One region of the Bradyrhizobium sp. SZCCHNRI1029 genome, then DNA from elsewhere that is predicted to be linked to it. Evidence: predicted binding sites of a transcription regulator. Region 1 holds the regulator's gene; each other region holds the start of a gene.
The links. Region 1 encodes PhoB, which activates phosphate uptake and scavenging genes when phosphate is short. Its sites were predicted from a motif close to TGTCATNNANCTGTCAT; they were not measured.
Positions count from the first base shown of each region.

Region 2: phnC (phosphonate ABC transporter ATP-binding protein) is a predicted target of PhoB. The motif match lies at 6,746-6,762, and genes of this name have one in related genera.
Region 3: phnF (phosphonate metabolism transcriptional regulator PhnF) is a predicted target of PhoB. The motif match lies at 7,560-7,576, and genes of this name have one in related genera.

Region 1 is NZ_JAUEUK010000002.1:62,070-72,173, forward strand. It holds gene pstS (phosphate ABC transporter substrate-binding protein PstS) at 545-1,555, shown strand; gene pstC (phosphate ABC transporter permease subunit PstC) at 1,653-2,651, shown strand; gene pstA (phosphate ABC transporter permease PstA) at 2,655-3,536, shown strand; gene pstB (phosphate ABC transporter ATP-binding protein PstB) at 3,533-4,354, shown strand; gene phoU (phosphate signaling complex protein PhoU) at 4,385-5,101, shown strand; gene phoB (phosphate regulon transcriptional regulator PhoB) at 5,118-5,825, shown strand; gene QW861_RS05955 (trypsin-like serine protease) at 5,972-7,288, shown strand; gene QW861_RS05960 (HoxN/HupN/NixA family nickel/cobalt transporter) at 7,465-8,586, shown strand; gene QW861_RS05965 (HupU protein) at 8,602-9,618, shown strand; gene QW861_RS05970 (nickel-dependent hydrogenase large subunit) at 9,615-10,104, shown strand, end outside.
Region 2 is NZ_JAUEUK010000002.1:421,451-431,554, forward strand. It holds gene QW861_RS07710 (ABC transporter substrate-binding protein) at 1-743, opposite strand, end outside; gene QW861_RS07715 (sel1 repeat family protein) at 847-1,764, opposite strand; gene QW861_RS07720 (carboxymuconolactone decarboxylase family protein) at 2,268-2,813, opposite strand; gene QW861_RS07725 (peroxiredoxin) at 2,816-3,370, opposite strand; gene QW861_RS07730 (DUF1045 domain-containing protein) at 4,141-4,851, opposite strand; gene QW861_RS07735 (alpha-D-ribose 1-methylphosphonate 5-triphosphate diphosphatase) at 4,858-6,042, opposite strand; gene QW861_RS07740 (DapH/DapD/GlmU-related protein) at 6,039-6,701, opposite strand; gene phnC (phosphonate ABC transporter ATP-binding protein) at 6,876-7,685, shown strand; gene phnD (phosphonate ABC transporter substrate-binding protein) at 7,765-8,697, shown strand; gene phnE (phosphonate ABC transporter, permease protein PhnE) at 8,793-9,677, shown strand; gene phnE (phosphonate ABC transporter, permease protein PhnE) at 9,674-10,104, shown strand, end outside.
Region 3 is NZ_JAUEUK010000002.1:434,977-445,080, reverse strand. It holds gene QW861_RS07840 (hypothetical protein) at 269-490, shown strand; gene QW861_RS07835 (pyridoxamine 5'-phosphate oxidase family protein) at 538-1,149, opposite strand; gene phnN (phosphonate metabolism protein/1,5-bisphosphokinase (PRPP-forming) PhnN) at 1,127-1,768, opposite strand; gene QW861_RS07825 (alpha-D-ribose 1-methylphosphonate 5-triphosphate diphosphatase) at 1,765-2,922, opposite strand; gene phnL (phosphonate C-P lyase system protein PhnL) at 2,937-3,635, opposite strand; gene phnK (phosphonate C-P lyase system protein PhnK) at 3,654-4,448, opposite strand; gene QW861_RS07810 (alpha-D-ribose 1-methylphosphonate 5-phosphate C-P-lyase PhnJ) at 4,441-5,325, opposite strand; gene QW861_RS07805 (carbon-phosphorus lyase complex subunit PhnI) at 5,322-6,425, opposite strand; gene phnH (phosphonate C-P lyase system protein PhnH) at 6,429-7,040, opposite strand; gene phnG (phosphonate C-P lyase system protein PhnG) at 7,040-7,495, opposite strand; gene phnF (phosphonate metabolism transcriptional regulator PhnF) at 7,615-8,340, shown strand; gene QW861_RS07785 (phosphodiesterase) at 8,376-9,218, opposite strand; gene QW861_RS07780 (ABC transporter ATP-binding protein) at 9,226-10,104, opposite strand, start outside.

The DNA of each region.
Region 1 (10,104 bases):
CCGAGGTCCGGCCTTCCTCGCGCCCTCTCGTTGTTCAGAGGGACACGACGAATGCATCACTCGGGTCTCACCAGCCGCGAGACGGCGAGATCGTGTCTCGTTGGCCAACGGCGCCAACCCAATCCTCATGGCGTCGTCCCGGACAAGCGCGCACCGCGTGCGCCGGTCCGGGACCGAAAACTCCAGGGAGGCGTGCGAGGCACGATGGTCGACCGATCCCGTCCGGCCACATCCGCCGGTGGCTATGGGTCCCTGCGCAAGGCCGGGACGACACCGAAAGGTGCGGCGGGCGACACGGGCAAAGGAGGCCCATCTTGATTGAGCGATGCTTGCGAAAGGCCAGGGGCGATGCCTCCCCGAACGACCGCCCTCGATCCGTAAAAACTCGGATGAAAATCTAAATACCTAGAATTATCAACGGCTTGTGACTGTCATCCGACTGTCATCGAACCTTTATAAAAGCCACACTGAGGCCCCGTAAAGCGGCCGGGGAAGCGCAATCGGGCGCAGATGGCGCTTCGCTTCCCAAGCATGGAGACCAGCTATGAATTTCATCAAAGCTATCGTCGCTGCCGGCTTGGTCGCCGCATCGACGTCGGCGTTCGCTGCCGACATCACCGGTGCGGGCGCGACGTTCCCGTTCCCGATCTATTCCAAGTGGGCCGACGCCTACAAGAAGGAGACCGGCAACGGTCTGAACTACCAGTCGATCGGCTCCGGCGGCGGCATCAAGCAGATCCAGGCCAAGACCGTCACCTTCGGCGCCACCGATGCGCCGCTCAAGGCCGAGCAGCTCGAGAAGGACGGCCTGGTGCAGTGGCCGATGGTGATGGGCGGCATCGTGCCGGTCGTCAACCTCGAGGGCGTGAAGCCGGGCGAGATGGTGCTGGACGGCGAGACGCTCGCCAACATCTATCTCGGCAAGATCACCAAGTGGGATGACGCCGCGATCAAGAAGCTGAACCCCAACGTCAAGCTGCCGTCCGACGCGATTGCCGTGGTGCGCCGCTCCGACGGTTCGGGCACGACCTTCAACTTCACCTACTACCTCTCCGAGGTCAGCGCAGACTGGAAGAGCAAGATCGGCTTCAACACCGCCGTCGAGTGGCCGGTCGGTGTCGGCGCCAAGGGCAATGAGGGTGTGTCCGGCAACATCGGCCAGACCAAGAACTCGATCGGCTATGTCGAGTACGCCTATGCCAAGCAGAACAAGCTCACCTACACCGGCATGATCAACAAGGCCGGCAAGACCGTGCAGCCGACCGTCGAGGCCTTCCAGGCCGCGGCCGCGAATGCCGACTGGGCCAAGGCCCCGGGCTACTACGTGATCCTCGCCAACCAGCCCGGCGACAAGTCCTGGCCGATGACGGCGGCGACCTTCATCCTGATGCACAAGGAGCCGGCCGACAAGGCGGCGTCCGGCGAAGCCATCAAGTTCTTCAAGTGGTCGTTCGAGAAGGGCGCCAAGATGGCTGAGGAGCTCGACTACATCCCGATGCCCGACAGCGTCGTGAAGCTGATCGAGAAGACCTGGTCGGCCGACATCAAGAGCTGAGCTGGACGTATCGAAAATCCCCCTCTCCCGGCCTCCGGGGGAGGGGCGCTACCGGGGTTGAGGCGTGTCCAAGGAACAGGGGGCAGAATTGGCAGAGATGGCGGTTCAGACCGAAGTCAGCGATATCGCGGCTGCTGCCGGCCCCTATGACCGGGCACGCGCGCTCAGCGCCTTCAAGCTCGGCGACGTGACCTTCTATTGGATCACGCGGCTGTCCGCGATCTCCGTCCTGTTGATCCTGGGCGGCATCATCCTGTCGCTCATCGTCGGCGCATGGCCGGCCATGAGAGAATATGGCTTCGAATTCCTGTGGACGCGGCGCTGGGCGCCGTCGGCCGATCCGCCGGTGCTCGGGGCGCTCGGCCCGATCTACGGCACCTTGGTCACGTCCTTCATCGCGATGCTGATCGCCATTCCGGTCGGTCTGGGCATTGCGATCTTCCTCACCGAGCTCTGCCCGCAATGGCTGCGCCGTCCGATCGGACTTGCCATCGAGCTGCTCGCCGGCATTCCCTCGATCATCTACGGCATGTGGGGCTTCTTCGTGCTGGGGCCGTTCCTGGCCTATACGTTCCAGCCGTTCATGATCAATCTCTGCGCCGGCATCCCCGTGCTGCAGGACATCTTCGCCGGTCCGCCGTCCTATCTCAGCCTGTTCAACGCCTCGCTGATCCTGGCGATCATGGTGCTTCCGTTCATCACCTCGATCTCGGTCGACGTGTTCAAGACGGTCCCGCCGGTGCTGAAGGAAGCCGCCTACGGGGTCGGCTGCACCACCTGGGAGGTCGTGCGCAGCGTCGTCATTCCCTACACCCGTGTCGGCGTGATCGGCGGCGTCATGCTGGCGCTGGGGCGTGCGCTCGGCGAAACGATGGCGGTGACCTTCATCATCGGCAACTCGTTCCGTATCTCATCCTCGATCTTCGCACCGGGCACCACGATCTCGGCCGCCATCGCCTCCGAATTCCAGGAGAGCGACGGGCTGCACCAGTCGAGCCTGATCCTGCTCGGCCTGCTGCTGTTCGTGCTCACGTTCTTCGTGCTGGCGAGCGCGCGGCTGATGCTCATGCGGCTCGAAGCCAAGGCGGGAAAATAAGCCATGTCCAGCGCTGACACGCTTACACTCGATGCGCCGGTCAATCCGATCTATGCGCGCCGGCGCCGCAGAGACATCGTGATCCGCGGCCTCTGCGTTGCTGCCGCGATGTTCGGCGTCACCTGGCTGGCGCTGATCCTGTTCACGCTGTTCTATAACGGACTCGCCGGCCTCAGCCTGCAGGTTTTTGCCGCCGACACGCCACCGCCCGGCTCCAGCGAAGGCGGCCTGCGCAACGCCATCGTCGGCTCCTTGATCATGACGATCATCGGCGTCGGCATCGGCGCGCCGCTCGGCCTGTTCGCCGGCACCTATCTCGCCGAATACGGCCGCAACGACCGCCTGACCTCGGTGATCCGCTTCATCAACGACATCCTGCTGTCGGCGCCCTCGATCATCATCGGCCTGTTCATCTATGGTGCGGTCGTGGTGCCGATGGGCGGCTTCTCGGCACTCGCGGGTTCCCTTGCATTGGCGGTCATCGTGATCCCGGTGGTGCTGCGCACCACCGAGGACATGCTGCTGCTCGTGCCCAACCCGCTGCGCGAGGCGGCGTCTGCGCTCGGCCTGCCGCGCTCGCTGGTGATCCGCCGCATCGCCTATCGGGCGGCGCGCTCGGGCCTCATCACCGGCGTGCTGCTGGCGACCGCCCGCGTCGCCGGCGAGACCGCGCCTCTGCTGTTCACCGCGCTGTCGAACCAGTTCTGGAGCCTCAACCTTTCCAAGACGATGGCGAACCTGCCCGTCACCATCAACAATTTCGTCCAGAGCCCTTATGCCTACTGGAAACAACTGGCCTGGAGCGGAGCCCTTCTCATCACTCTGGCCGTGCTCGCCCTGAACATCGGTGCACGCATTCTCGGCGCCGAGAGGAACACCAAATGACCGAACTGTCCGTCTCCGTCAGTCAGCCCAATCACGCTCTTCACGGCAAGGCGCTTCCGGATGCGCCGGCCAAGGTGACCGCGCGCAACCTCAACTTCTACTACGGCGACCATCATGCGCTGAAGAACATCAACCTGTCGCTGGGCACCAACCGCGTCACCGCGTTCATCGGCCCGTCCGGCTGCGGCAAGTCCACGCTGCTGCGCATCTTCAACCGGATGTACGATCTCTATCCGGGGCAGCGGGCGACCGGGCAGCTGATGCTCGACAACACCAACATCCTCGATCCCAAGCTCGATCTGAACCTGCTGCGTGCCCGGGTCGGCATGGTGTTCCAGAAGCCGACGCCGTTCCCGATGACGATCTACGAGAACATCGCCTTCGGCATCCGCCTCTATGAGAAGATCTCCAAGTCGGAGATGGACGACCGGGTCGAGAAGGCGCTGCGCGGCGGCGCGTTGTGGAACGAGGTCAAGGACAAGCTCAACGCCTCGGGCCTGTCGCTGTCCGGCGGCCAGCAGCAGCGGCTGTGCATCGCGCGTACCGTGGCGGTCCGGCCGGAGGTGATCCTGTTCGACGAGCCGTGCTCGGCGCTCGATCCGATCTCGACCGCCAAGGTCGAGGAGCTGATCCAGGAACTCGCCGAAAACTATACGATCGCCATCGTGACGCATAACATGCAGCAGGCGGCGCGCGTCTCCGACAAGACCGCCTTCATGTATCTCGGCGAGCTGATCGAGTTCGACGACACCAGCAAGATCTTCACCTCGCCGAGCGATCGGCGGACCCAGGATTACATCACCGGCCGGTTCGGCTGACGCCGACGACATTGTCTTCAGGAGATCATCATGGCCAGTGAACATACCGCCAAGGCGTTCGACAGCGATCTGCAGGACCTCACCCGTCTGGTATCGGAGATGGGCGGCCTCGCCGAGCGGCTGATCGTCGATTCCGTCGATGCGCTGGTGCGACGCGACATCGCGCTCGGCCAGAAGGTGGTCGCCACCGACGCCGAGGTCGACAAGCTGCAGCGCATCATCGAGGAGCGCGCCGTTCTCACCATCGCCCGGCGACAGCCGATGGCGGTCGACCTGCGCGAGATCGTCGGCGCGATGCGCGTGGCGACCGATCTGGAGCGCATCGGCGACCTCGCCAAGAACATCGGCAAGCGCGTCGCGGCGCTGGAGAGCGACTTCCATCCGCTGAAGCTGATCCGCGGGCTCGAGCACATGACCGATCTCGTGCAGTCGCAGGTCAAGACGGTGCTGGACGCCTATGCCGCGCACGATTTGCCGGCGGCGATGACGGTGTGGAAGGGCGATGAGGAAGTCGATGCCATCTGCACCTCGCTGTTTCGCGAGCTCCTGACCTACATGATGGAGGATCCGCGCAACATCTCGTTCTGCATCCACCTGATGTTCTGCGCCAAGAATATCGAGCGCATCGGCGATCACGCGACCAACATCGCCGAGACGGTGTTCTATATGATCGAAGGCCAGCAGATCATGGACAAGCGCCCGAAGGGCGACATGACGAGCTTCGCATCGACGATCCCCGGCAACTGAGAGAGACGGTTCAGACATGGGCGCCCGAATTCTGGTGGTGGAGGACGAGGAGGCGCTGACGACGCTGCTGCGCTACAACCTCGAGGCCGAAGGCTACGAGGTCGAGACAGTGGCGCGCGGCGACGAAGCCGACACGCGCCTGAAGGAGCGTGTTCCCGATCTCGTCGTGCTCGACTGGATGCTGCCGGGCCTGTCCGGCATCGAGCTGTGCCGCCGCCTGCGGGCGCGGACCGAGACCCGGCAGTTGCCGATCATCATGCTCACCGCACGCGGCGAGGAGAGCGAGCGCGTGCGCGGCCTCGCGACCGGCGCCGACGACTACATCGTCAAGCCGTTCTCGGTGCCGGAGCTTCTGGCGCGGGTGAAAGGCCTGCTGCGGCGGGCGAGTCCGGAGCGGCTGGCGACCGTGCTGTCCTATGGCGACATCGAGCTCGACCGCGAGAAGCGCCGCGTGGCGCGCTCTGGTAGGCCGATCGATCTCGGCCCGACCGAATACCGCCTGCTCGAGTTCTTCCTGGAGCATCCCGGCCGCGTGTTCAGCCGCGAGCAGCTGCTCGACAGTGTCTGGGGCCGCGACATCTACATCGACGAGCGCACCGTCGACGTCCATATCGGCCGCCTGCGCAAGCTGCTCAATCCCGGCCGCGAGCAGGACCCGATCCGCACCGTGCGCGGCGCCGGTTATGCGCTCGATGATCGCTTCGCCAAGAGCGAGCAGGTGTAAGGGGCGATCCGGCGTGAGGACGCAGCAGGTGTGAGACGCGAGGCGGCCCGATTGAGGAGATCGCGGTCCGCTTTCCGCCACGCCGCCGCCGTCTTGATCGTGTCTGCTTCGTGGCCGTCACGATGTTTCGGTCCCAGCGGACGCCCTTGATCAAGACCATCATCATATCTCTTGCCGTGCTGCTCGGCGGCGCGGCGGGCGCCACGGCCGCCGAGCTCGAAGACGCGGTCGCGGCGGCAGGCAACGGGCAGCATGCGGCGGCGATGCGACGGCTGCTGCCGCTGGCCGCCAAGGGCGATGCGCGGGCGCAGTTCGACGTCGGCTTCATGCACGCCTTCGGCTGGGGCCAACCGCGCAACCCCGCCGAGGCGCTGGCGTGGTACCGCAAGGCCGCCGATCAGGGGCTCGCCGTCGCGCAACACTATCTCGGCATCGCCTACGTCAACGGCGAAGGTGTTGCGAGCAATTACGGCGAAGCCGGCCGCTGGTTCAGCCGCGCCGCGGCGCAGGGCTTCGCCCAGTCGCAATACATGCTCGGCCTGATGCTGCTCGACGGCCGCGGTGTGAAACAGGACGTCGTGCAGGGCTATGCCTGGCTGGTGATGGCGGGCCGTAGCGGCGTGCGATCGGCCGGCCGCGACGTGCAGCGGGTCAAGTTGACCGAGCCGCAGCGCGTCCAGGCTCAGACTGCCATTGCGGCCTGGCGGCCGAAGCCGGAATCGGCGGAGGCCGGCATCGCCGCTCCGCGTCCGGAGCAACTGCTCGGGCTCGACCGTCACATCGGCGAGGTCGTCGATCCCACCTCGTGGCCGGCGTCGTCGATCGGCGTCGTCACCGTCGCGCAATACTCGACCGGCGGCTGGTGCACCGGCACGCTGGTCGCGCCGCGCGTCGTGCTCACCGCGGCGCATTGCGTGTTCAACGGCGTGGCGCAGGTCAGCCCCGGCAACGTCCGCTTCCTGGCCGGCATGAACAGGGGCACGCCGGCGGCATCGTCGGTCGCCGACAAGCTGATCGTGGCGCCCGATTTCGTCCCGACCCGGCACGACAGGTGGTCGCTCGACCGCTCGCCCGCCGATTGGGCATTGATCGTGCTGAAGGACGCGCTGCCGTCGAAGCCGGTCGCGGTCAAGGCGCTGACGCGCGAGGAATTGCAGGCTGCGACCTCGGCCGGAACCATCTCCGAGATCGGCTACGGCCAGGAGCGGCGCTATTCGCCGACCGGCCAGCGCAATTGCAGCGCCGGCATGACCAAGGACGGGATGCTGCTGACGGTGCATTGCCTCGCCAATTTCGGCTATTCGGGCTCCCCCATCATGGCCGAAGTCGGCGGACAGCCGGCCGTGGTCGGCATCTTCTCGGCGTTCCACGAGGAGACCCGGCTGATGTTCGCAGCCCCCGCGAGCCAGTTCGAGGCGGTCGTGCGGCGCGAGATCACGGCACAGAGTGCCTCGATGCGGTGAGCGAAGGAGGGGCGAGAGAAGAAGATGTCCCGCCGCTGGTCATGAACTGTGCGTGACTGGATAGCGGGTTGCCAAGCGAGAGGGCAATCCGGGAAGGGCCGCCCACGTTTTCCTGCAGCTTTTGCCTGCAGCGGGGGGCTTTACCGAACTGGCCTGGCTCTTGCTATAGTCCGAGTATGACGATTGTTCAAATTGATCATCCTCGTGCCCCTCGGCTGCTGTGGTGGCGATCGCAGCCCGGCCGCAACGTTGCGCTCGTCGGCGGGCTGGTCGCCGCCAACGCGCTCGCCTGGGCCTGGGCGTTCGCGCTCTACGCCGACCGGCCCGCCATCGTCGGCACCGCGATGCTGGCCTGGCTGCTCGGACTGCGCCATGCGGTCGATGCGGATCACATCGCGGCGATCGACAACGTCGTGCGGAAGCTGGTGCAGGACGGTAGCGCCCCGCGCGCCGCCGGCCTGTATTTTGCGCTCGGCCATTCCAGCGTCGTCGTCATCGCCACCATCGTCGTGAGCCTCATCGCCGGCGCCGACCTCCTGGATGAAGAGAGCGCGATCAGGGCGATCGGCGGCGTCATCGGCACGTCGGTGTCGGCCGGCTTCCTGCTGCTGATCGCGTTGGCGAACCTCATTCTGTTCGTGAACCTCTGGCGCCGCGCCGCACAGCCGCAGTCCGAGATGGAAACCGCCGGAAGCTCCGGACGGGGCATCCTCATCCGCCTGCTGCGCCCGGTGCTCCGCCTGGTGGGACGCGCCTGGCACATGTATCCGCTCGGTTTCCTGTTCGGTCTCGGCTTCGACACTGCGAGCGAGATCGGGCTTCTCAGCCTGTCGGCAACCGAGGCAGCGCGCGGCGCGAGCCTCGCCCATGTCCTGGTGTTTCCGGCGCTGTTCGCGGCTGCGATGGCCACCGTCGACACCGCCGACAGCATGCTGATGGCGGGCGCCTATCGCTGGGCGCTGACCGATCCCGCACGCAAGCTGCGCTATAACCTCGTGATCACCGGCGCATCCGTTGCCATCGCGCTGGTGATCGGCGGCTTCGAGGCGATCACGCTGTTGGCGCCGCGGCTTGGCCTGACCGGGGGATGGACGGGGGTCGCCACCGCGCTGGGCGACGATGTCGCCAATCTCGGGATCGTCGCGATTGGCCTGTTCGGACTGATCTGGGCGGTCGCCATGCTGCTCGGTCGCAGCCAGCGCGGTTCCGAGGCTATCCCCGGGGAAGCGCTTGCCAGTGTTCATGCGGGGGCGCTAAACCCGCCGGTGATACGAAGCGGAACGCTTAAGACGGGCTAGGAGCGGGGCCTTATGATGGTCGGCTCTGAGGGAACGATCAGGATGCTATGGCTGCAGGGTGCGAGCTGCGGCGGCTGCACGATGTCGATCCTGGAAAGCGGCGCGTCCGGCTGGTTCGACGAGCTGCGCCAATCCGGCATCGATCTGGTATGGCATCCCTCCGTCAGCGAGCAGACCGGAGACGAGGTGGTGGAGCTGTTGGAGGCGATCCGCGACGGTCGCGAGCGGCTCGATCTGCTGGTGCTCGAAGGCTCGGTGGCGCGCGGACCTGGCCTGACCGGCCGCTTCAACATGCTCGCCGGCACCAACCGCTCGATCTATCACTGGCTGCTCGATCTGGCGCCGCTGGCCGACTACGTCGTTGCCGTCGGCAGTTGCGCCGCCTATGGCGGCATTCCTGCTGCCGGCATCAACCCGACCGATGCGGTCGGATTGCAGTTCGAGGGCAGCGACATCGGCGGCGCGCTCGGCGCGGGCTTCCGCTCGAAACGCGGGCTGCCGGTGATCAACGTCGCAGGCTGTGCGCCGCATCCGGGTTGGATGATGGAAAGCCTGCTGGCGCTCACCTCGGGCGATCTGTCGGCAGACGGCCTCGACGCAGTCGGCCGTCCGACCTTCATCGCCAATCACCTGGCGCATCACGGCTGCTCGCGCAACGAGTTCTACGAGTTCAAGGCGAGCGCGGAGACGATGTCGGAGCGCGGCTGCCTGATGGAGCATCTCGGCTGCCGCGCAACGCAAGCGGTCGGCGACTGCAATCAGCGCTCGTGGAACGGCGGCGGCTCCTGCACCAAGGGCGGCTACGCCTGCATCGCCTGCACCTCGCCGGGCTTCGAGAGCGCGCAGAACTATCTGCAGACGGCCAAGCTCGCCGGCATTCCCGTGGGGCTTCCGACCGACATGCCCAAGGCCTGGTTCGTCGCGCTCGCAGCGCTGTCGAAATCGGCCACGCCGCGTCGCGTCCGAGTCAATGCGACGGCGGATCATGTCGTGGTGCCGCCGGGCCGTGCCGGCGACAAGCGCCGTCCATGACGCGGATCACGGTCGGACCGTTCAATCGTGTCGAAGGCGATCTCGAGGTCAGGCTCGATATCGAGAGCGGTCGCGTCACCAGGGCAGAGGTGACGGCGCCGCTCTATCGCGGTTTCGAGCAGATCCTGGAGGGGCGGCCGCCGCTGGACGCCCTGGTGATCGCACCGCGAATCTGCGGCATCTGCTCGGTGTCGCAATCGATCGCCGCCGCCGCGGCGTTGCGCCAGGCCATGGGTATTGCGGCAGCGCCAAACGGCGTCCTCGCGGCCAACATCGCGCACGCGGCCGAGAACGCAGCGGACCATCTGACGCACTTCTACATCTTCTTCATGCCGGACTTCGCCCGCGACGCCTACGCCTCGCATGCCTGGCATTCGGCTACGGCCGAGCGCTTCGCGGCGACGAAGGGCAGCGCGGCCCGCGATGCGTTGCCTGCCCGCGCGCGGCTGCTCGAGATCATGGGCCTGATCGCCGGCAAATGGCCGC
Region 2 (10,104 bases), 360 kb from region 1:
GAGGCCTTCAGCGTGGCGATCTGCTGATTGACGTTGGCGTCGGTGACCTTGTAGCCGGCTTCCGCCACGATCGGGAGCTTGCCGCCCAGGCCGTCCTTCAATCCCTTGACGTAATCCCTTCCGAAATCGTCGTCCTGATAGAGAATTGCGATCTTGCCGCGGCTGTGGGTCTCCAGCAGGTACTGGGCATAGACGTGCGCCTCGGCCTGGTAGCTCGGCTGAAAGCCCATGGTCCACGGAAAGTCGTGCGGCTGGTCCCATTGCGAGGAGCCGGATGCCACGAACAATTGCGGGACTTTGTTGGCGTTGAGATAAGGGCGCACCGCCAGGTTGGGAGCCGTGCCCAGGCTCGCAAACATCAGCAGGACGTTGTCCTCCTCGACGAGCTTGCGCGTCATCTCCACCGTCCTCTGCGGCGCATAGCCGTCATCGTAGGAAATGAAGTTGACGCGCCGGCCGTTGATGCCGCCCTCGGCATTGATCTTGTTGAAGTAGGCCGCGATCGTCTTGCCGATGACGCCATAGGCGAGAGCCGGGCCGCTGTAGGGCATGGTGTTGCCGATGCGGATCTCGTTGTCCGCGGCGACCGCTTGATGTCCGGTCAGCGCCAGCGGAGCGGACAGAGCCAGGGCGAGGCATGCGGCTGCTCGAGGGGGGCTGATCTTTGCATCCCGTGGTCTGCGACGTCGGCTCCATCTGGCGGCCAAGCCGGCGCGAACTGCAGCATGGATGCCGTGCATCATCAGTCCTCCCATCGATATTTGGTTCTCGGGCGCAGCAGATCGCGGCCGCCCGTCTCGCAGGGAGCGGTCCGGGTCGCGTCTCGAGCGCTTCGAGATTTATGCGTTAGCGCGCAGCCGAGATGCGTCGGCTGGCTTCCGGCGATCCTTGCTCCGCAGCCCTGAGATACCAGGTACGCGCCTTGGCTGCGTCGGGAACAGCACCGAGCAACCGCGATTTCGTCAGTTCGGCCGGGTCATAGGTGCGCGCGAGCAGAAGGGAGGCGTCCGCAATTCCGGCGTCGGAAAGCCGCGTCAGGATCAGGCGCGCGCTGGCGACGTCGCCCGCGGCGAGCAGGTCGCGTCCGCGCTTCATCAGCGCATCGACCTCGTCTCGCGGCAGCGGAACGGTCGGGCGAGGCGAGGCCATCGGGAGCGCAGCGGAGGGGGGCGAGACCGCCGGTGCTGCCGCGGCTGGCGCTGGCGACGTCGGCGTCGAGGGCCATGGCCGCATCGCCAGTTCTGTACCGCTGGGAGCCGCGAGCGCGGCGACCGTCTGCGGCGGGTCGTCCTGGGCGACCTTGGCTTCCGCAGGATCGATCTGGGCCAGGCTTTCCAGCACGGCGGTCGGCATGATCGGGCTCTTGCCACCCGGTGTCGCTGCGCTGTTGTCGAAGGAGACCATGTTGACCACCATCATGGCGATGGAGGCCGCGATGCCGACGGCGGCACCGATCTTGATGATACTACTCAGCCGCAACGATTTGTCCGGATCCTCCGGCGGCAGGGGCATCACCACGGGATCGAGCTTCGCGCTCCAGGCACGGTGGGCCTCCTCATCGTCGAGGTCAAGGGTCGCTGGCCGGGCCGGCAGGGAGCTTGGCCGGGACACCAGATGATGCGGCAGGGGGATGCCGTCGGCGGGCGGATCGAATGCCGTCGGGCCGGCCTCCGTCTGGCGGCGGCGCGGCGCATATCTGCGGAGCTCTTCGTTCGCCCAGGGCGGCGCTGGTTTCGCCGGATCGTTCTGATCTGGAGCACTCATCACTAGCCTCCTGTCTCCGACGAACGGGTCGTGGGAGATAGCTTCAGGACGTCGGGCGCGCGCGGTCCAACCGAAGCGCACATGATGCGACATCGGGGACATTGCATCAACGCTTCCGTCGAGACCGACAGGTCCGGTTTCCTTCCGACATGCACGCCATTGTTTTCGCGCGCCCTGGTCACAATCGATGTTGCTTGGTCCCTAAGCTGATCAATGTTCTTGTCGGGAAGGGTGAGTAGGTAAGGCTATTTGATGGAAATTTCCCGGCGCGCCGCATCGGTGACTACTCGCAATGCGCGAGACCGGGGGCGAGTTCTGCGCTTTGCGGAAAGATCGGTTGGAGTATCAGGATGCCGCAGCCATCTCGACTTTGCCGCGAGGTCAGGGGCTTAGCGGACCGAGGAGTTGCAGGCGCGCCGGGAAATTCTGCAACTCAGGCGAGAAATGGCGAAAGACAAATGCGGCCGGACAATGCCGGCCGCATTCACATATCCGATCGATTCTTATTCCGCCGCCAGCGCGACGGACACACCAGCGGCTTCGATCGCAACGGCAACCGACTGGATGATGGCGGCAAAGCGCACGGCGGTCTGGATCGTGGCCGCGGGCACGCCCGCATCCTGCAGGACCTTCTCGTGCGAATCGATGCACGTGCCGCAGCCGTTGATGGCGGACACCGCGAGCGACCACAGCTCGAAATCGGCCTTGGCGACGCCGGGGTTGGCGATGACGTTCATCCGCAGCCGGGCCGGCATCGTCGCGTACTCCTTGTTCGAGGCAAGGTGTACGAAGCGGTAGTAGACGTTGTTCATGGCCATGATCGCGGCGGCCGATTTCGCCGCCGCCAGAGCGGCGGGCGACAGCCGCGCGGCCGCAACCGATTCCAACGCCGCCACGACGCTCGGATTGCGAGTCGCAATCGCGCAGGCGACGAACAGGCCATATTTGGCCTGCGGCGACAGCGTCTCGTCGGAGGCCATGGACGACAGGTTGAGCCTGACGTCCTTGGCGAAGTCCGGGATCTGGTCCTTCAGCTGCTCGATCGACATGATCAGGCGACCTTCAGGGTCTCGCCGCCGACTTCGCGGTTGCACGGGCAGAGCTCGTCGGTCTGCAGCGCGTCGAGGACGCGCAGCGTATCCTTCGGAGCGCGGCCGACATTCAGGTTGGTCGCATAGACGTGCTGGATGGTGTTGTCGGGATCGACGATGAAGGTGTAGCGGTAGGCGACGCCGTCGGGCGAGCGGACGCCGAGGCCGTCGACCAATGCGCCCTTGGTGTCGGCGAATTGCCAGATCGGCAGCTTGTGCAGATCCTTGTGGTCGCGGCGCCAGGCGAGCTTGCAGAACTCGTTGTCGGTCGAGCCGCCGAGCACGACGGCATCGCGGTCCGCGAAATCCTTCGCCAGGCGCGCGAACTCGGCGATCTCGGTCGGGCAGACGAAGGTGAAATCCTTCGGATAGAAGAAGATGATCTTCCACTTTCCAGGGAAGCTGGTCTCGGTCAGGGTCTCGAAGGCGCTCTCGCCCTTCTCTTCCTGAAGATGAAAGCCGGGTTTCACGCCGACGATTTCAAACGATGGCAGCTTGCTTCCGATTCCGAGCATTGGGGCACTCCAAGAAAATTATTGCGCTGCAATAGCGAGGCGCATTGTGCATTGCAAGCGATATGCCATTCGTTTTTAGTATCAGTGGATTGTCGAAAACCCGACACGTGGCGGCAACATGCTGCGAGTGCGAGGCCGTGGCGATGGGGAGCTTTTGGATGGAGCTGGCTTGGAGCGTCGGCTTCGTGACATTGCGATCGGACATCGAGCGACGACAGCCGGAGCGCGCGCGTCGTCGCCACGGCAAAATGAGGTTGATATCCGCTTGGTCGAAGCGCCATGCGACGTCGTGTTGACGGTCTCGACGACGCCCGACGTGCAATTTCTTTGTGCGGCCGAAGTGGCAAAATTGACATTATCGCCTTCGTCGCGATGCACGTTTGACCACGGCGACTCGCTAAGCGGCATGAAGGCGACAAGCCGTCGGCAGATCACGGCGCGGCACGGTGCAAGGTGTCGCACGGCGCACAGTGTTGTCAGCTTTTCAGCAGATCGCGTCTGTTATTTCGCCTTGCTGCGCGATGACCTGACCATAGTCTCCTCGCAGATTTTCATCGGCCTGGGAGGAGTTCATCACCATGAGCGAAACTGTCTCGGCACCAAATGCAAGCGCGAGCCTGTCGATCGATCGACGATTTCTCGCGACCTCAGCCGCGCTCGCGGCAGGATGGGGAGCCCTGCCGCGGGAGCGCGCCGACATCTCGCCGCCACTCTCGGTCTTCGACCGCGAGGCGCCGCCGCACTATGCAGGCCATGCCGAACTGACGCCGCTATCCCCCCTGGACGACCGTGAGCGGCCAGTCTCCGATGATGCGGAAACGTTCGTGGGCATTGGCCTGGCGGAACAGCACAATCCTGTCGATCCGGAGCTTTGTCAGTGACAGTGCCGCGAATCTCTCCTGCAGCATCATCAGGATCGGCCGGCGCCGTTCGTCGGACAGCCGGCAGGTCAGCGTCATGTGGAAGCGGAAATCCTCCATGACATAGGGATAACCCCAACGATCGAGATGATCGCGCTGCCGTGGTGTCAGCAGATCCGGCTTGCGCCGAGCACGGTCGTCGGCCGTCATCGGAGCGCGAAATGGCTCAAAGGCCTGGACACAATCGGCCGCGAGCTGTTGCAGCGCCGGCGACGGCTCGCCGGGGATCATCGCGATGAAGCCGCTGATCGCGTCCACGATCGGACGGATGGCCGGGACGGCTCGCGGCGTGGCCGCGAACGCGGCACAGGCGCTGCGGAGCGCGGCTTCGTTCTCCGCATCGGACAGCTCGAACGGAGCCTTCAAGGTCGCGTGAAAGCCGTATTTGCGCGGGTCTGCGGTCAGCTCAGCCCAGTCTGGAACCGCGCGGACGATCTCGCTCGGAAAGCTGCGGTCATCGCCGCTCCACGCGTCGTATCCGAGCAGGCTCGCGCCGAATTCCGCCAGATCCGCCGTCGCTGGTGGAGCATAATAGATCGCATAGCGCAGAAGATTGGCCATGGTTCGCTACTCCGCCGCCATGGCACGCGCCGGCCGGGCGTTCAGCCGGTCGGTCTCGGTGAGATAGACCAGCCGGCCGGACGCGATCACGGCGACGACATGGGGGCGCAACGGCACGCGGTCGTCGACCAGAATGATATCGGCGCGGCGGCCCTCGGCGAGCGTGCCGCGGTCCGCCAGCCCGGCTGCGCGTGCAGGGCTGCCCGAGATCAGATCCCAGGCGCGCGCCAGCGGAAGAACGCCGTCGGCCGCAAGCCGGTACGCTGCCAGCAGCGGCGCTGGATAGTAGTAGTCGGAGGCCAGCACCGAGCAGAGGCCCTTGGCGATCATGTCGCTGGCCTTCGTCCACCCGGTATGGCTGCCGCCACGGACGACGTTGGGCGCGCCGAATACGATCGCGTCGTCCCCTTGAGCGGCCTCGCGCGCGGTCTCCTCATTGACCGGAAACTCTGCGATGGTCACTCCCTGGCTGCGAAACGCCTTGCGCATGGCCGGGCTGTTGTCGTCATGCGACAGCATGCGGACACCAGCCTTGCGTGCGATCTCGGCCAGCCGCGCGATCGAGGCCGGAACGGCGTCGGCGCGAGCGGCGATGCGCGCGACCAACCGGTCGAACTCCGCGCCGGGCAGGCCGGTGCGGTCGACCATGCGCTGGCGCTTGTGCGGCTTGTCCAGACTCGCCACCGTCGAATCCATGTGATCGTTGAAGGCGAACAGGTCAACGCGCCGGTCGGCGAGCCACCGGCCGATCTCCTCCTCATCGTCGAGATTGAAGGTCTCGTGACGCAGATGAAAGCGCGTGTCGGCTGCGAGCCGCGGGCGCAGCGCTTCGATCGATTCGAGCAGGCGCCGCGCATTGTCGGCGCTGCGCAGGCCCGGCTCCCATGACCAGGTCGTCGCGTGAAAGACCGTGGTGATGCCATTGCTGATGGCCTGGCGGTCGCTGTCGATCAGCGCAACGTCTGTCGGGAAATCGACCCCGGCGCGCGGCATCATCTGGCGCTCGAACGCATCGCCGTGGATGTCGACGATGCCGGGAAGCACAGTGAGCCCCTCCGCATCGAGTTCGAGACCCGACCGGCGTCCCGGTGTCCCGATGCCGGCGATCACGCCGCCGGATATGATCAAGGAAGTGTCTACGAGGTCGGTATCGACGAGGCAGCGGCCTCGCGAGATGCAGATATCGGTCATGGGGCGGCACTCTGCAGCACCGCGACGCGCGCGTCGAGGGCAGCCTCGTATTTGTCGAGAAACGCAGTGATCGCGAGCTTGCGAAAATCCGGCAGCGCCGCGCGCAGCGCCTCGTGATTCCAATCCCACCACGCCAGATCCAGCAGCCGCTGCTCGACCTCGTGCGGAAACCGGCGCTTGATCGGGCGCGCCGGATTGCCGGCGACGACGGTATAGGCCGGAACGTCCTTGGTGACGATGGCGCCAGCCGCCACGACCGCGCCGGTGCCGATGTTGCGGCCCGGCAGCACGATCGCGCCATGGCCGATCCAGACATCGTGTCCGATCTGGACATGATGCTCTCTCCGCCAGGCGAAGAACTCCGCATCGTCCGGCTCTCCTGGAAAATAGGCGCTGGCGCGATAGGTGAAATGGGCCTGCGTCGCCCGCTGCATCGGGTGGTTGCCCGGATTGATCCGGGTCATCGCCGCGATCGAGCAGAACTTCCCGATCCTCGTGTAGGTGATCTGGGAATCGTTGACCACATAGGAGTAGTCGCCCATCGTCACCTCCTGCAGGATGGTGCGGGCGCCTATCTCGCAATAGGCGCCGAGCGTCACGTCCTGGAGCTTGGCCGAGGGATCAACGGTAGGTTCAATCGAAAGCGACTTGCCGGCCATCTCGCGTCCTGTCTCTACGCCTGTGAGGGTGTTGGATCTCCCCTATGACAGAGGCGTGACATCTGCATGACTGTGACCGGCATGTGGACGGACGTGGCGCCGCAGTGTCCCTGTCACATAACTGTAGAATCCAGACGCTAGCGATAGGCCAAAGCGAGGCGTCTGGAGAATTCAATGCTGGTGGTGGATGGCCTGACGTGCCGTTTTGGCATGAAAGCCGCAGTCGACAATGCATCCTTCTCTGTTGCACCGGGCAGCTTCGTCGGCGTGATCGGGCGTTCCGGCGCCGGCAAGTCGACCCTGCTGCGGTCCATCAATCGTCTGAGCCCGGTGAGTGGCGGGCGCGTCCTCTTCAAGGATCTCGACGTGACGGCGCTGCGCGGCCGTGACCTGCGGCAGTGGCGCGCGCGCTCGGCGATGATCTTCCAGCAGTTCAATCTGGTCGGCCGATTGGACGTGCTGACGAACGTGCTGATGGGGCGACTGGCCGAAATCCCGTCGTGGCGCTCGCTGGCGCTGCTCTGGCCAGCGGAGGATGTCGCCATGGCGCTGTCCGCGCTCGAACAGTTCGACATGGCCTCCCTCGCCGCGCAGCGCGCCGATCAGCTCTCGGGCGGGCAGCAGCAGCGCGTCGCGATCGCGCGCGCGATGGTGCAGAACCCCGAGATCATTCTCGCAGACGAGCCGATCGCCTCGCTCGATCCCCGTAACACCAAGATCGTGATGGACGCGTTGCTGCGCATCAACAAGCATTTCGGCATCACCGTCGTCTGCAATCTGCATTCGCTCGATCTGGCGCGCAGCTATTGCGATCGCCTGATCGGCATGGCGACCGGACGGATCGTGTTCGACGACGTGCCGTCGGCGCTGACGGCGCAGATCGCACGTGAACTCTACGATCTCGAGGCGGACGAGGTGATGGGTTCGATCCATCCGGCACCGGCGGCAACGGTGCCGGTACTTGGCGAAGCGGCCGTGGCCTGAGACGCGGATTTCTGCAAGCTCGAGCTTCCGCATGGCGCGGGGGCGAGACCTGTTACTTACTGCAACAAGAGGGCATGTTATGATCAATCGTCGCATCGTTCTGGCGGGCGTCGCTGCGCTGGCTTTCACGGCCTCGGCGTCAGCCGAGGACTGGAAGGCGAAGTATCCTGAGCTGACCTTCGCCGTGGTCCCGGCAGAGAACGCCTCGGGTGTCACCGAGCGCTGGACGCCTTTCGTGAACTATCTCTCGAAAGAGCTGGGCGTGAAGGTGACGCTGCGTATCGCCAACGATTATGCGGCCGTGATCGAAGGCCAGCGCGCCGGCAACATCCACATCGCGAGCTATGGCTCGGCGTCGTTTGCCCGCGCCCGGCTCACCGGGGTCAAGACCGATGCCTTCGCCAACGACATCAACTCCGACGGCAGCACCGGCTACTATTCGGTGTTCTTCGTCAAGGCGAGCAGCCCGTACCGGAAGGTCGAAGACCTCAAGGGCAAGAATCTCGGCCTCGTCGATCCGAACTCAACGTCGGGCAACAACGTGCCCCGCTTCGAGCTCAACAAGATGGGCGTGACCGACGCCGAGACGTATTTTGGCAAGGTTGTCTTCACCGGCAGCCACGAGAACGCGGTGCTGGCCCTTTCGCAGGGGACTGTCGACATCGCGGCCAACCAATGGACGAGCGACAACGATTCGACGTTGGCCCAGATGCTGACCAAGGGCATGCTGAAGAACGCTGACGGTTCGCCGATGAAGAAGGACGACTTCCGCATCATTCACAAGTCGGCGCCGATCATCAACGGCCCCTACGCCTACAACACGGACCTGCCGGACGATCTGAAATCGGCGATCGCCAAGGCCTTCTTCGATGCGCCGATCAAGGACAAGGCCGCCTTCGACCGTCTCTCCGACGGCCAGAAGAAGGGCTTCCACCCTGCCACGACGAAGGACTGGGATGGCACGATCGACCTGATCAAATTCGTCGACAGCCTGCGCAAGAAGGCGTCCTGATCGACGATCCATCGATGGTGAGCCGGGTCTCGTGGGGCCCGGCTCGTCCGTTGAAGAATCCCTCGCACGTCCGAACCAAGAGCAGCACGAAGCCGATGGCTGTTGCCGTTTCGATCCTTCCGAGCCAGCAGCTTGCGGCTCTGAACGAGACCTATCGGCGGGCCGTTTCGCGCCGTCGATTGCGTCTTGCCCTGTCCGCCATGGTATTCCTGGCGGTGCTCTTCGCCGCGGCCATCGGTGCCGAGGTCAATCCGCGGACGTTCTATACCTACTTCGGCAACTTCATCAGCTACTTCGATCGCATCTTCACGCTCGACGACGGGCAGCGGGTCTGGACCAATCTGCCCGAATGGTTCTGGGGCTTCAAGAAGTGGATCAAGCTTCTGGCAGAGACGCTGCTGATCAGCTACGTCGGCACGATGGCCGGAATGCTCGTCGCATTCGGTCTCAACTTCTTCGCCGCCGAGAACACCTCGCCCGCGCCGTGGATCCGCTTCACGGTGCGCCGGCTCCTGGAATTCGCCCGCACCGTTCCGAGCGTCGTGTTCGCCCTGATCTTCGTCATTGCTTTCGGGCTTGGGCCGATCCCGGGCGTCCTCGCCATCGCCCTTCATTCGAGCGGTGCGCTCGGCAAGCTGTTCTCCGAGGTCGTCGAAAACGCCGACATGAAGCCGGTCGAGGGCGTGCGCGCCACCGGCGCGAGCTGGCTGTCCTGCATGCGCTTTGCCGTGCTGCCCCAGGTCATCGCCGGCTTCTCCAGCTACACGCTGCTGCGGTTCGAGATCAACGTGCGCGAGGCGTCCGTGATGGGCTTCGTCGGTGCCGGCGGCATCGGCCAGGAGCTCGTGGTCGCGATCCGCAAGTTCTACTATTCCGACGTCAGCGCCATTCTTGTCATGATCGTGGTCACCGTGTTCCTGATCGACATCGGTACCGGCTGGCTGCGCGGCCGCCTGTTCGGCTCGGAGGCCCGCACATGAGTATCTCCGGCTCACCCGACCCGAAGCAGCTCGCCGAGCGCTATCCGCAGATCTTCAATCGGCCGCTGTCCGCACGCCTTGCAACGCCGCTCGTGCTGGCGTTGGCCGTGGCGATCTTCGTCTTCGGTCTGGTCGATCTCGACTTCTCGCCGTCGCGGATGCTGTCCGGCCTCGGCCAGCTCGGCTGGATCGCGCGGATGATGCTGCCGCCGGATCCCGGCTCATCGCTTCCGATTTATCTCAAGGCGCTCGGCGAGACGCTCTCGATCGCGGTGCTCGGCACCACCTTGGCGGCCGTGTTCGCTCTTCCGGTCAGCCTGCTTGCAGCCAGGAATATCATCCCGTCGGCGATCTTCCGTTTTCCGGTGCGTCGCCTGTTCGACACCATTCGTGGCGTCGACACACTGATCTGGGCGCTGGTCTGGAT
Region 3 (10,104 bases), 370 kb from region 1:
CGCCGTTTGACACACCGATGTGACAGCGGCGTTACCGTTGTGCGCTGCCCACATCGCTTAATTATCTGTTAACGACGGACGATCGTTCACCGCTACCAACACGGCGAGCTGCAATGCAGCACCACATTCGCGATCATTCAAATTTGAATTAATCGCGGGCGGGTTCGAGCGTAATGACGTGGACCGTATCAGTACGGATGCATGAAGGTCGCATCTTCGTCACGCGGACTTTCTAAGACGAGTGCCGGACGTCAACATTCGAGGCAGCATGAACGCGGAATTCGAACACGAACTCACGCCGGACCAATGGGAGACGCTGAAGGCGCTTCGCATTCCCGCGCGTGAACGCCGCAGGCTGAACGGCATGATTGTCGACGAGCTCACTGCATTTGGACTCGCCTCCATCGACAATGGCGCGGCAACACTCACAATGGCCGGCCGCAAGGCGCTCGTCAGGGGATCCTCACGCCTGCTCGATGTCGCAGCCTGATCTTTAGGAGCGCGGCCTCCCCTTTTTTGAAGAGCCGCGCTCCGAATTCACCACATCGATTTCCGCGCACGCTCGGGCCACTCGCGATCGTACGCCGCGCCGTCGATGTCGTTGGCCGTCATCGCCGCAAGGATCTGTCCCGGCGTAGGCAGTTGCTGCGGGTCGACCCGCTTGTCCGGGTTCCAGAGATCGGCACGAACGATCGCGCGCGCACATTGGAAGTAGATCTCTCCCACCGTCATGACCAGGACGGAGCGCGGCAGCTTGCCTTCCATCCGGAACGACTCCAACAGATCGGGAGCGGTCGACAGGTGACCGTGCCCGTTCACACGCAGCGTGTTGCCCGATCCCGGAATCAGGAACAGCAGTGCGATCCGCGGATCGCGCACGACGTTGCGCAAGGAATCCACGCGATTGTTGCCGCGGCGATCCGGCATCATCAGCGTCTTGTCGTCATGGATGCGGATGAAGCCGGGAAGATCGCCGCGCGGCGAACAGTCGAGACCTTCGGGACCACACGTCGCCAGCGCCACGAAAGGCGACTTCTCGATCATGATCCGGTAGTGCGGCGTCACGCGATCAGCCACCTTCGCCGTCGATGCCAGCCCCGTCTCGCCATAGATCGCCTCGAGCTGCTCAATCGTGGTGATGATCGACATGGCCGCTTCCTCCCTCGGATCCGATCGGTTCTGCGTCGATCGGTCGCTTGATGATGTTCGCCAGCCTGTGACCGTGCGGCTCGGGATCGCCGACATTGACGATCGTGACGTCCGCTGCGGCGTCCTCGCTCACCGCCCGGTGAAGACGCTCACCGATATCGCCGTCACTCGGGCGGTGCCGCTTGCCGAGCCGTTCGGCGAGAACATCCGCCGGCGCAGTGATGGCGATGACGACGACGTCGGCATAGTCCCGCCGCGCGGCGGGAATGATCGTTCGCGAGACGTTCACGACCACGATGCGGCCGGCCAGGATGTCATTCTTGATCGCGCGCGGCACGCCGTAGTCGTGTCCGTGGGCCTCCCAATGCAGCGCGAACTCACCGGCGCTGAGCGCCTCACGAAAAGCGGACGCGCTCATCTCGAGATTATCCTCGAAAGCCGAGGCCTCGCGCGTGACGATCCGCCGCGGAAAAACGATCCGGTCGTCGCCAGCGCATTCGCGGCGCGCCACATTGAGCAAGGTGTCCTTGCCCGCGCCGCTCGGCCCGACCACCAGGATCAGGCGGCCGGGACCGAGCTTCGCGGGCGTCTTCGCCGATGCAACCTCGGTTTCGCTCATGCCACCCGCTGTCCTTCCCGCCAGACGCTGCGCACGACCGACAACTGGCCCGCGACATGGACGCGGATCAGGTCCGCACGCTTGCCCACCGCGATCTCGCCGCGATCATGCAGGCCGACGGCGTCCGCAGGGGCCTTGGTGACGGTGCGGACGGCCGCCGCAAGACCGATGGACGGCACCCGCTGCGGCAATTGCAGCGCGCCCATCAGCAGGCTCGACGGGACGTAGTCCGACGACAGAATGTCGAGCAGGCCCTCGTGCGCCAGGTCCACGGCGGCGATATTGCCGGAGTGAGACCCGCCGCGCACCACGTTCGGAGCGCCCATCAGAATGCTGATGCCCGCCTGGTGAAGGCCCCGCGCGGCTTCCATCGTGGTTGGAAACTCCGCGACGGCGATGCCGTCCTTGATTGCATCGGCGACGTTCTCCTCCGTCGTGTCATCGTGACTGGCCAGGGGCACGTCATGGGTCTTCGCCAGTGCAACGATGTCGCGCATGTTCGGCGCCGCATAGGCCTGCTGATAGGCGAAGCGGCGTGCGAACATCACGTCGAGCTCCGCATCGGTCTTGCCGCCGCTCTTGCCGCGATAGTAGTCGCGCAGCTTGCCTTCGTCGCGAAACTGGCGCTGCCCGGGCGTATGATCCATCAGCGACATCAGCCGCACATCCGGACGCCCCGCCAGTTGCCGCGCCTCCTCGACCACGGTCGGCATCGGCACCTCGCAGCGCAGATGCAGGAAGTGATCGGACCGCAGCAGCCCGCCGTCGCGCGCCGTCGCGATCGCTTCCGCGAGCACATTGGCCTGGCCGTCGACGCCCTCGGCGCCCTCCTCGCTCCACACCCGCAGCGAATCCAGCACCGTCGTGATGCCCGCGGTCGCAAGTTGCCCGTCATAGGAAATGACCGCAGCAACGGGATCCCAATAGACCTTGGGGCGGGGCACGAAATGCGCCTCGAGGTGATCGGTGTGCAGTTCGACCAGCCCGGGCATCAGCAGGTCGCCGCCGGCATCCAGGCTGCCGGCCGGCGCCGCCCCCTCGCCCAGTTCCGCGATCAGGCCTCCGGCGATCGCCACCCAGCCCTGCTCGACGACCCGGTCGGCGAGGACCAGCCTGGCATTGCCTATCACGATATCGGACATGTTCGCGCTCATCTGCAATGTGTACCTCATGCCGCCGCAGCGAATGTCGTGACGTCGACCGTACGATCCGCAATCTGCGCACGGATATCGTCATCATGCACGATCGCGAGCATCGCCACCCCGTCCTTCTTCTTCGCCGCAATCAGGTCGACCACGACCGCACGGTTCGCCGCATCGAGCGACGCGGTCGGCTCATCGAGCAGCAGCACCGGGACGTCGGAGATGAAGCCGCGAGCGATGTTGACCCGCTGCTGCTCGCCGCCCGAGAAGGTCGATGGCGGCAGCGACCACAGCCGCTCGGGAATGTTCAGCCGCCGCAGCAGTCCTCCCGCCCGCACCCTCGCATCGTCGCGCGGCAGGCCGGCCGCGAGCAGCGGCTCGGCAACGACATCGAGCGCAGGGACACGCGGCACCGCGCGCAGGAACTGACTGACATAACCGATGGTCTGCCGCCTCGCATGGAGGACAAGGCGCGGCTCGGCGCCGGCGAGATCGGTCATCTCGCCGAGGTGCCGGACGCCGATGCGTCCGCCATCGCAACGGTAGTTGCCGAAGATCATCTTCAGGATCGACGACTTGCCGGCACCCGACGGTCCCGACAACACGACGCATTCGCCGGCCTTGACCTGGAACGACACGCCGCGCACCACGGGCAGCGATATGCCGCCCTGCAGATGCATGGTGAAGGTCTTCTCTGCACTTTCGACATCGATCATCACGGTCATCGCATTGGGCTCATTGCATCATGGCGGCAGGATCGAGGATACGAGGAGCTGCGTGTAAGGCTCGCGCGGATCGTCGAGCACCTGGTCGGTGAGGCCGGTCTCGATCACCCGCCCCTCCTTCATGACCATCACACGATGAGACAGCAACCGCGCCACGGCCAGATCGTGGGTCACGACGATGGCGGCGAGGCCGAGCTCGTTGACGAGGCTGCGCATCAGATCGAGCAGGCGCGCCTGCACGGACACGTCGAGTCCTCCGGTCGGCTCATCCATGAACACGAGCCTGGGCTCGGTCACGAGATTGCGCGCGATCTGCAGCCGCTGCCGCATGCCGCCGGAATAGGTCCGCGGCGCATCGTCGATGCGGGCAACGTCGATCTCCACGCGCGCGAGCCAGGACGAGGCGGTCTGCCTGATCTGACCGTAGTGATTCCAGCCGACCGCCATCAGCCGCTCGCCGACATTGGCGCCGGCGGAGACCGCCATGCGCAGGCCTTGCGTCGGGTCCTGATGGACATAGCCCCAATCGGTGCGGAACAGAAAACGGCGCTCCACCTCGCCAAGGCCGGCAAGATCGCGCAGCACCCCGTCCCGCATCCGATAGGACACGCGGCCCAACGTCGGCGCCAGTTGCGCCGACAGCATCTGCAAGAGTGTCGATTTGCCCGAGCCGGACTCGCCGACGATGGCGAGCACCTCGCCGGGATAGAGCACGAAGGAGACGTCGCGGCAGGCTGCCAACCGGCCGTAGCTCTTCGCAAGCCCTTCCGCGACGAGCAGCGGCTGATCGGATGCGCTGATCATCTCAGCCATGGGCGCTCTCCTTGTGCGGGGCGGCGCTCTGCTCGCCACGATGTCCGGACGCCTGGCGGCCCTCGCAGTAATCGGTGTCGGAGCAGACGAACATGCGGCTGCCCTTGTCGTCGGTCACGATCTCGTCCAGGTAGGAATCCTCCGCGCCGCACAGCGCGCAGGGTGCATCGAACTTGTAGCGCGTGAACGGATGGTCCTCGAAATCCAGCGAGACGACCGGCGTATAGGGCGGAATGGCATAGATTCGCTTCTCGCGTCCCGCACCGAACAATTGCAGCGCCGGGCAATTGTCCATCTTGGGATTGTCGAACTTCGGCGTCGGCGACGGATCCATCACGTAGCGCGCATTGACCTTGACCGGATAGGCGTAGGACGTCGCGATGTGGCCGAAGCGTGCGATGTCCTCATAGAGCTTGACGTGCATCAGGCCATATTCGGCCAGCGCATGCATGCGGCGGGTCTCGGTCTCGCGCGGCTCGAGAAAGCGCAGCGGCTCCGGGATCGGCACCTGATAGACCAGCACCTGCCCCTCGTGAAGCGGCGCCTCGGGAATGCGATGCCGGGTCTGGATCACGCTCGCCTCTTCCGTCGACGTCGTGGTCGCAACGCCCGCGGTCTTGGCGAAGAACTTGCGGATCGAGATCGCATTGGTCGTATCGTCCGAGCCCTGGTCGATGACCTTGAGCACGTCGTCGGGACCGAGAATGGCGGCGGTGACCTGTACGCCGCCGGTGCCCCAGCCATAGGGCATCGGCATCTCGCGGCTCGCGAACGGCACCTGATAGCCGGGAATCGCGATCGCCTTCAGGATCGCGCGACGGATCATCCGCTTGGTCTGCTCGTCGAGATAGGCGAAATTGTAGGTCGGCGCGTTCATTCCGCAGCCTCCTTCAATTCGGGAGCGGCATTGGCCTCGGCGAACTCCTGGCGCAGCTTGCGCAGCAGGCCGAGCTCGGACTGGAAGTCGACATAATGCGGCAGCTTCAGATGCTCGACGAACCCGGTCGCCTGCACGTTGTCGGAGTGCGACATCACGAACTCCTCATCCTGCGCCGGCGCAATCACATCCTCACCCAGCTCACGCGCCCGCAAGGCGCGGTCGACCAGCGCCATCGACATCGTCTTGCGCTCGCTCTGGCCGAAGGCGAGACCGTAACCGCGCGTGAAGCACGGCGGCTCGGTGGCCGACCCCTTGAACTGGTTCACCATCTGGCATTCGGTCAGCTCGATCGATCCGAGCGGCACCGCGAACCCGACCTCCTCGGCCACGAACTCGACCTCGACTTCGCCGAAGCGGATTTCGCCGGCAAAGGGATGGTTGCGGCCGTAGCCGCGCTGGGTCGAGTAGCCGAGCGCGAGCAGAAAGCCCTCATCACCGCGTGCGAGATTCTGCAACCGCAGATCACGATCGGCGGGAAAGCCTAGGGGATCGCGGGTGAGATCGCCGACCGGCGCGCCAACATCGGCTTGCGGCGACGGCTCGATCAGCCCGTCCTGGCCGAGAATATCGGTGACACGTGGCGTCGGCGCATTCGGCGCCTCGGCACGGGCCGGCGGCTCCGGCTCGGCGGCGGCCGCCAACTGCGGATCGAGCAGCCGATGCGTATAGTCGAAGGTCGGCCCGAGCACCTGGCCGCCCGGAATGTCCTTGAAGGTCGACGAGACGCGCCGCTGCACCCGCATCGCACCGGTGTCGACCGGCTCGGTCGCACCGAAGCGCGGCAGGGTCGCGCGGAAGGCACGCACCAGGAAGATCGCCTCGATCAGATCACCGCGTGCCTGCTTGATTGCGAGCGACGCGAGCTCGCGGTCGTACAGCGAGCCCTCGGCCATCACGCGATCGACGGCAAGCCCCAACTGCTCGGAGATCTGCGCCAGCGAAAGTTCGGGCACATCGCGATCACCCCGGCGTTCATGCGCCAGCAGCCGGTGCGCGTTCTCGATGGCGCGCTCGCCACCCTTGACGGCAACATACATGCCTCACTCTCCTGCGGAAACGAGTCGGGTCGTTCGCGGGATGGCGACGATGGACGAGCCATCGACCAGCACCACATCGACACCACGCGGAAACAGCTTCTCATTGATCGACAGCCGCTCGAACAGATCGGCGGGCGCGACCGTTGCACGGAACGATGTCGTCCCGTCGATGCCTGGACCGCGCAGCTTGAACGCCGGCCCTCCGGACAAGCTCGGCACCTGCAGGATCAGCGTCGTCGAGCGATCAGGGTATTCAGCACTGCCGAGCGCGAATGAATCCAGATCAGGCAGCGCTTCGGGGTCCGCCGCCACCGCAAAGCAGGCGAGCGCGGCATCGGCGACGATCGGCGCCCCGGTGTGAAACTTGAGCCAGGCGCCGACCTCGGGCGTGCCGGCGAGCGGCGCATCGAGCCAGATCGGCGTATCGTGATCGAACAAGGTCAACGCGATCGCGGCAGCACCAGGCATCAACGACGACGGCCGGCCGACATTGCCCTCGACCTGCCGCACATTGCCCGGACGCGCCATGGCCTCCATGACGGTACGGAAGGTGGATTGCGCGGACAGAACATTGTCGGCGAAACCGTGTTGCAGATCGGATGCCGCGAGACCCATCAGCCCTCTCCTCGCACCATGGTGTAGAAATCGACACGCGTGGCCGCAGCCTCCTCCGCTCGATGCTCCCGCGATGCGCGCATCTGCTCCTGCAGCGGCGCGACCACCTGAGTCTCGATCGATCGCGCATGGCTCGACGACTGGATCATCGCGTCACACAGCGCCATCAGACGCGCCTTGCCGGCGTCTCGTCCGAGCACATAGCCGAACCCGACCTCGCCGCTCTCCAGCCGTACCGCGGCGCGCGACACCGTCGCTTCGCCGACATTGAACGGCGCGCCATCACCGCCGATCCGGCCCCGCAGCATCACGAGACCATTCTCCGCCGGACGCAGGTCGCGATACTCAGGCAGCGCCAGTCCGTCGAGCCTGGCGCGGATGTCCGCATGCGAGGCATGCGCCAATACCCGCATCGCCGTCCTGCGCCGGTCCTGCATCGCGGTCTCGCCTTCCATCTTCACCCCGAACTTGCTATCGCGAAGTTGTCTATGTTAATAGACAACTTCGTAACGAAGCGCCATGACTGTTTGATGACATGGGCGTGATTTTCAGGTCGCGCAGCGGAGAACCGCAGATGAGCATGCAGGGCGCTGACTCGGGCGTGGCACTGTGGCGCCGGGTGGCCGACGGCATCGAGCGCGACATCGCCGACGGCCGCTTCGCGGCCGGCACCCGCCTGCCCGGCGAGACCGAGATCGCCGAAACCTACCGCGTCAACCGTCATACGGTGCGTCGCGCGCTCGCGACCTTGGCCGAGCGCGGCCTCGTGCGCGCCGAGCGCGGCAGCGGCACTTATGTCGAAGCGCCTCGTCTGTCATATCCCCTGAGATCGCGAACCAGGTTCTCCGAGATCGTGGGCGCCGGCGGGCGCGAGCCGCGCGGACAGTTGATCGCAGCGTCCGAAGAGTCGGCGACGCGCGAACTCGCGCACGCGCTCCGACTGAAGACGGGGGCGCCGCTGGTCCGAATCGAGGCACTGCGTCTTGCCGACAAGACCCCCATCTGCGTCAGCACGTCCTGGCTGTCGTCCGAGCGATTTCCCGAGGCCGGCCACATCTTCGCATCGCTCCGCTCGATGACGGCGCTGCTTGCGCATTACGGCATTCGCGACTATCGCCGCGGCGCGACCAGGATCACGGCGGCCATCGCCGACGCGAGCGACGCCGCACGGCTCGACCTCGCGCTGGGCCGTCCGGTGCTGGTGGTCGACAGCACCGACATCGATGCCGATGGGACGCCGCTGGTCAGCAAGCGCTCGCGCTTCGCGGCGGAGCGCGTGACGTTCGAGGTCGAGAGCTAGACCAGACCCCGCCGCCTCGCTTCGTTCTTGCGCCCTCAGTCGATGAGCGTGCCGTCCTGATTGAAGAACGGATGCGGCCCGTCGAAATCCCCGATCGGCACCTGATGCGTGACGACCGTTCCAAATCCCGGTCCCGGAAACCAGGCATGTAGGTGAAAGGCCGGTGGCTCGATCCGGAAGGATGGCGGGCGAAGCTCGGCCAGGTCGAGCGCGACGGCATGGTTCGGTGCCGGGCAGATCGTGCAGGGGATGCCCGCAAACCGGGTCAGCGTCGCGCGATGAACGTGACCGCACCCGATCAGTTGCACCCGCGGATGGCGCGTGAGGACGGCCGCGAGATCGTCGGCGTTGCGCAGGTTCTGCCGGTCCATGTGCCAGATGCCAGTGGCGAACGGCGGGTGGTGCAGAAACAGCAGGGCCGGCCTTTCGCTGGATCCGGCCAGCGCGGCGTCGAGCCATTGCAGACTCGCTTCATCGAGCTCGCCATGCGGATGGCCGGGCACGCTGGAATCGAGCAGAAGCAGATCGAGATCGGCCAACTCCACGCACCGGTTCAGCGGACCGGTGGGTTGACCATGCAGAGCGTCCGGAAACGCCGCGCGCATCAGCTCGCGTGAATCGTGATTGCCGGGCACGGCGACGAATGGAGTTTCGAGCTCGGCGAGAAGATCCTTGAGATGATCGTACTCGGCCGACGACGGCGTATCGACGAGATCGCCCGAGATCACCACCAGATCGAATTTCGGCTCGAACCGGTTGAGCTCCGTGATGCAACGGGCCAGCGCGCGCGCCGTATTGACGCGGCGGTAGGCGAGCCGGCCGGGCGCCTTGATGTGCAGGTCGGATATCTGGGCGATGACGACGGGGCTCTTGGTCATCAGCAGATCAGCCTTTCTCCGGCAACAGCCGAATGGAGTCCGGGGCAATCCATAGGCCGATCCGCTCTCCCGCAGCGACCCTGATCGAATTCGGCGCGTCCACGGTCAGTGCAATTGAGGCGGCGTCGCGGACGATGATCCGCTGCCGGTCGCCGACAAAGCGGACGCTGTCGACGACGCCAGTCAGACTCGATGCCGCGGCGTCGACGATCCCGATCGTTTCCGGCCGAACCATCGCCACCGCCAGGTTACGTGGACCGGGATCGGCGATCGGCTGCCGACCTCCCGGCAGAACGAGCTGGGCGCCGTCGATCGGCGCCTCGATGATGTTGGCCGCGCCGACGAACTCCGCGACGAATCGATCGGCGGGCGAGAAATAGATTTCGCGCGGCGTCCCGATCTGGGCGATGGCGCCCTTGCGCATCACGACGATGCGGTCGCCGAGCTCCATGGCTTCGGCCTGGTCATGCGTGACGTAGATCGCCGTGATGCCGAGCGTGCGCAACAAGCCGTTGAGCTCGCCGCGCAGGCGCTCTCGCAAGGCCGCATCGAGCGCGGTGAGCGGCTCGTCGAGCAGCAGCACGCTCGGCCGTATCGCGACCGCGCGCGCCAGCGCGACGCGCTGGCGCTGGCCGCCCGAGAGCTGATCGATTCGCCGATCTTCGAGGCCGGCGAGGTTGGTCAGCGTGACCAGCTCCGCGACCCGCGAGGCGCGCTCCGGCTTGGGCACGCCGCGGATCTTGAGCCCGTAGCCGATATTGTCCGCGACGGTCATGTTGGGGAACAGCGCGTAGGATTGAAACACCATGCCGACGTTGCGCTTCTCGATCGGCTGCCTCGTCAGATCCTTGCCGCCGAACAGCACGCGCCCGCCCGCATCGGGTGT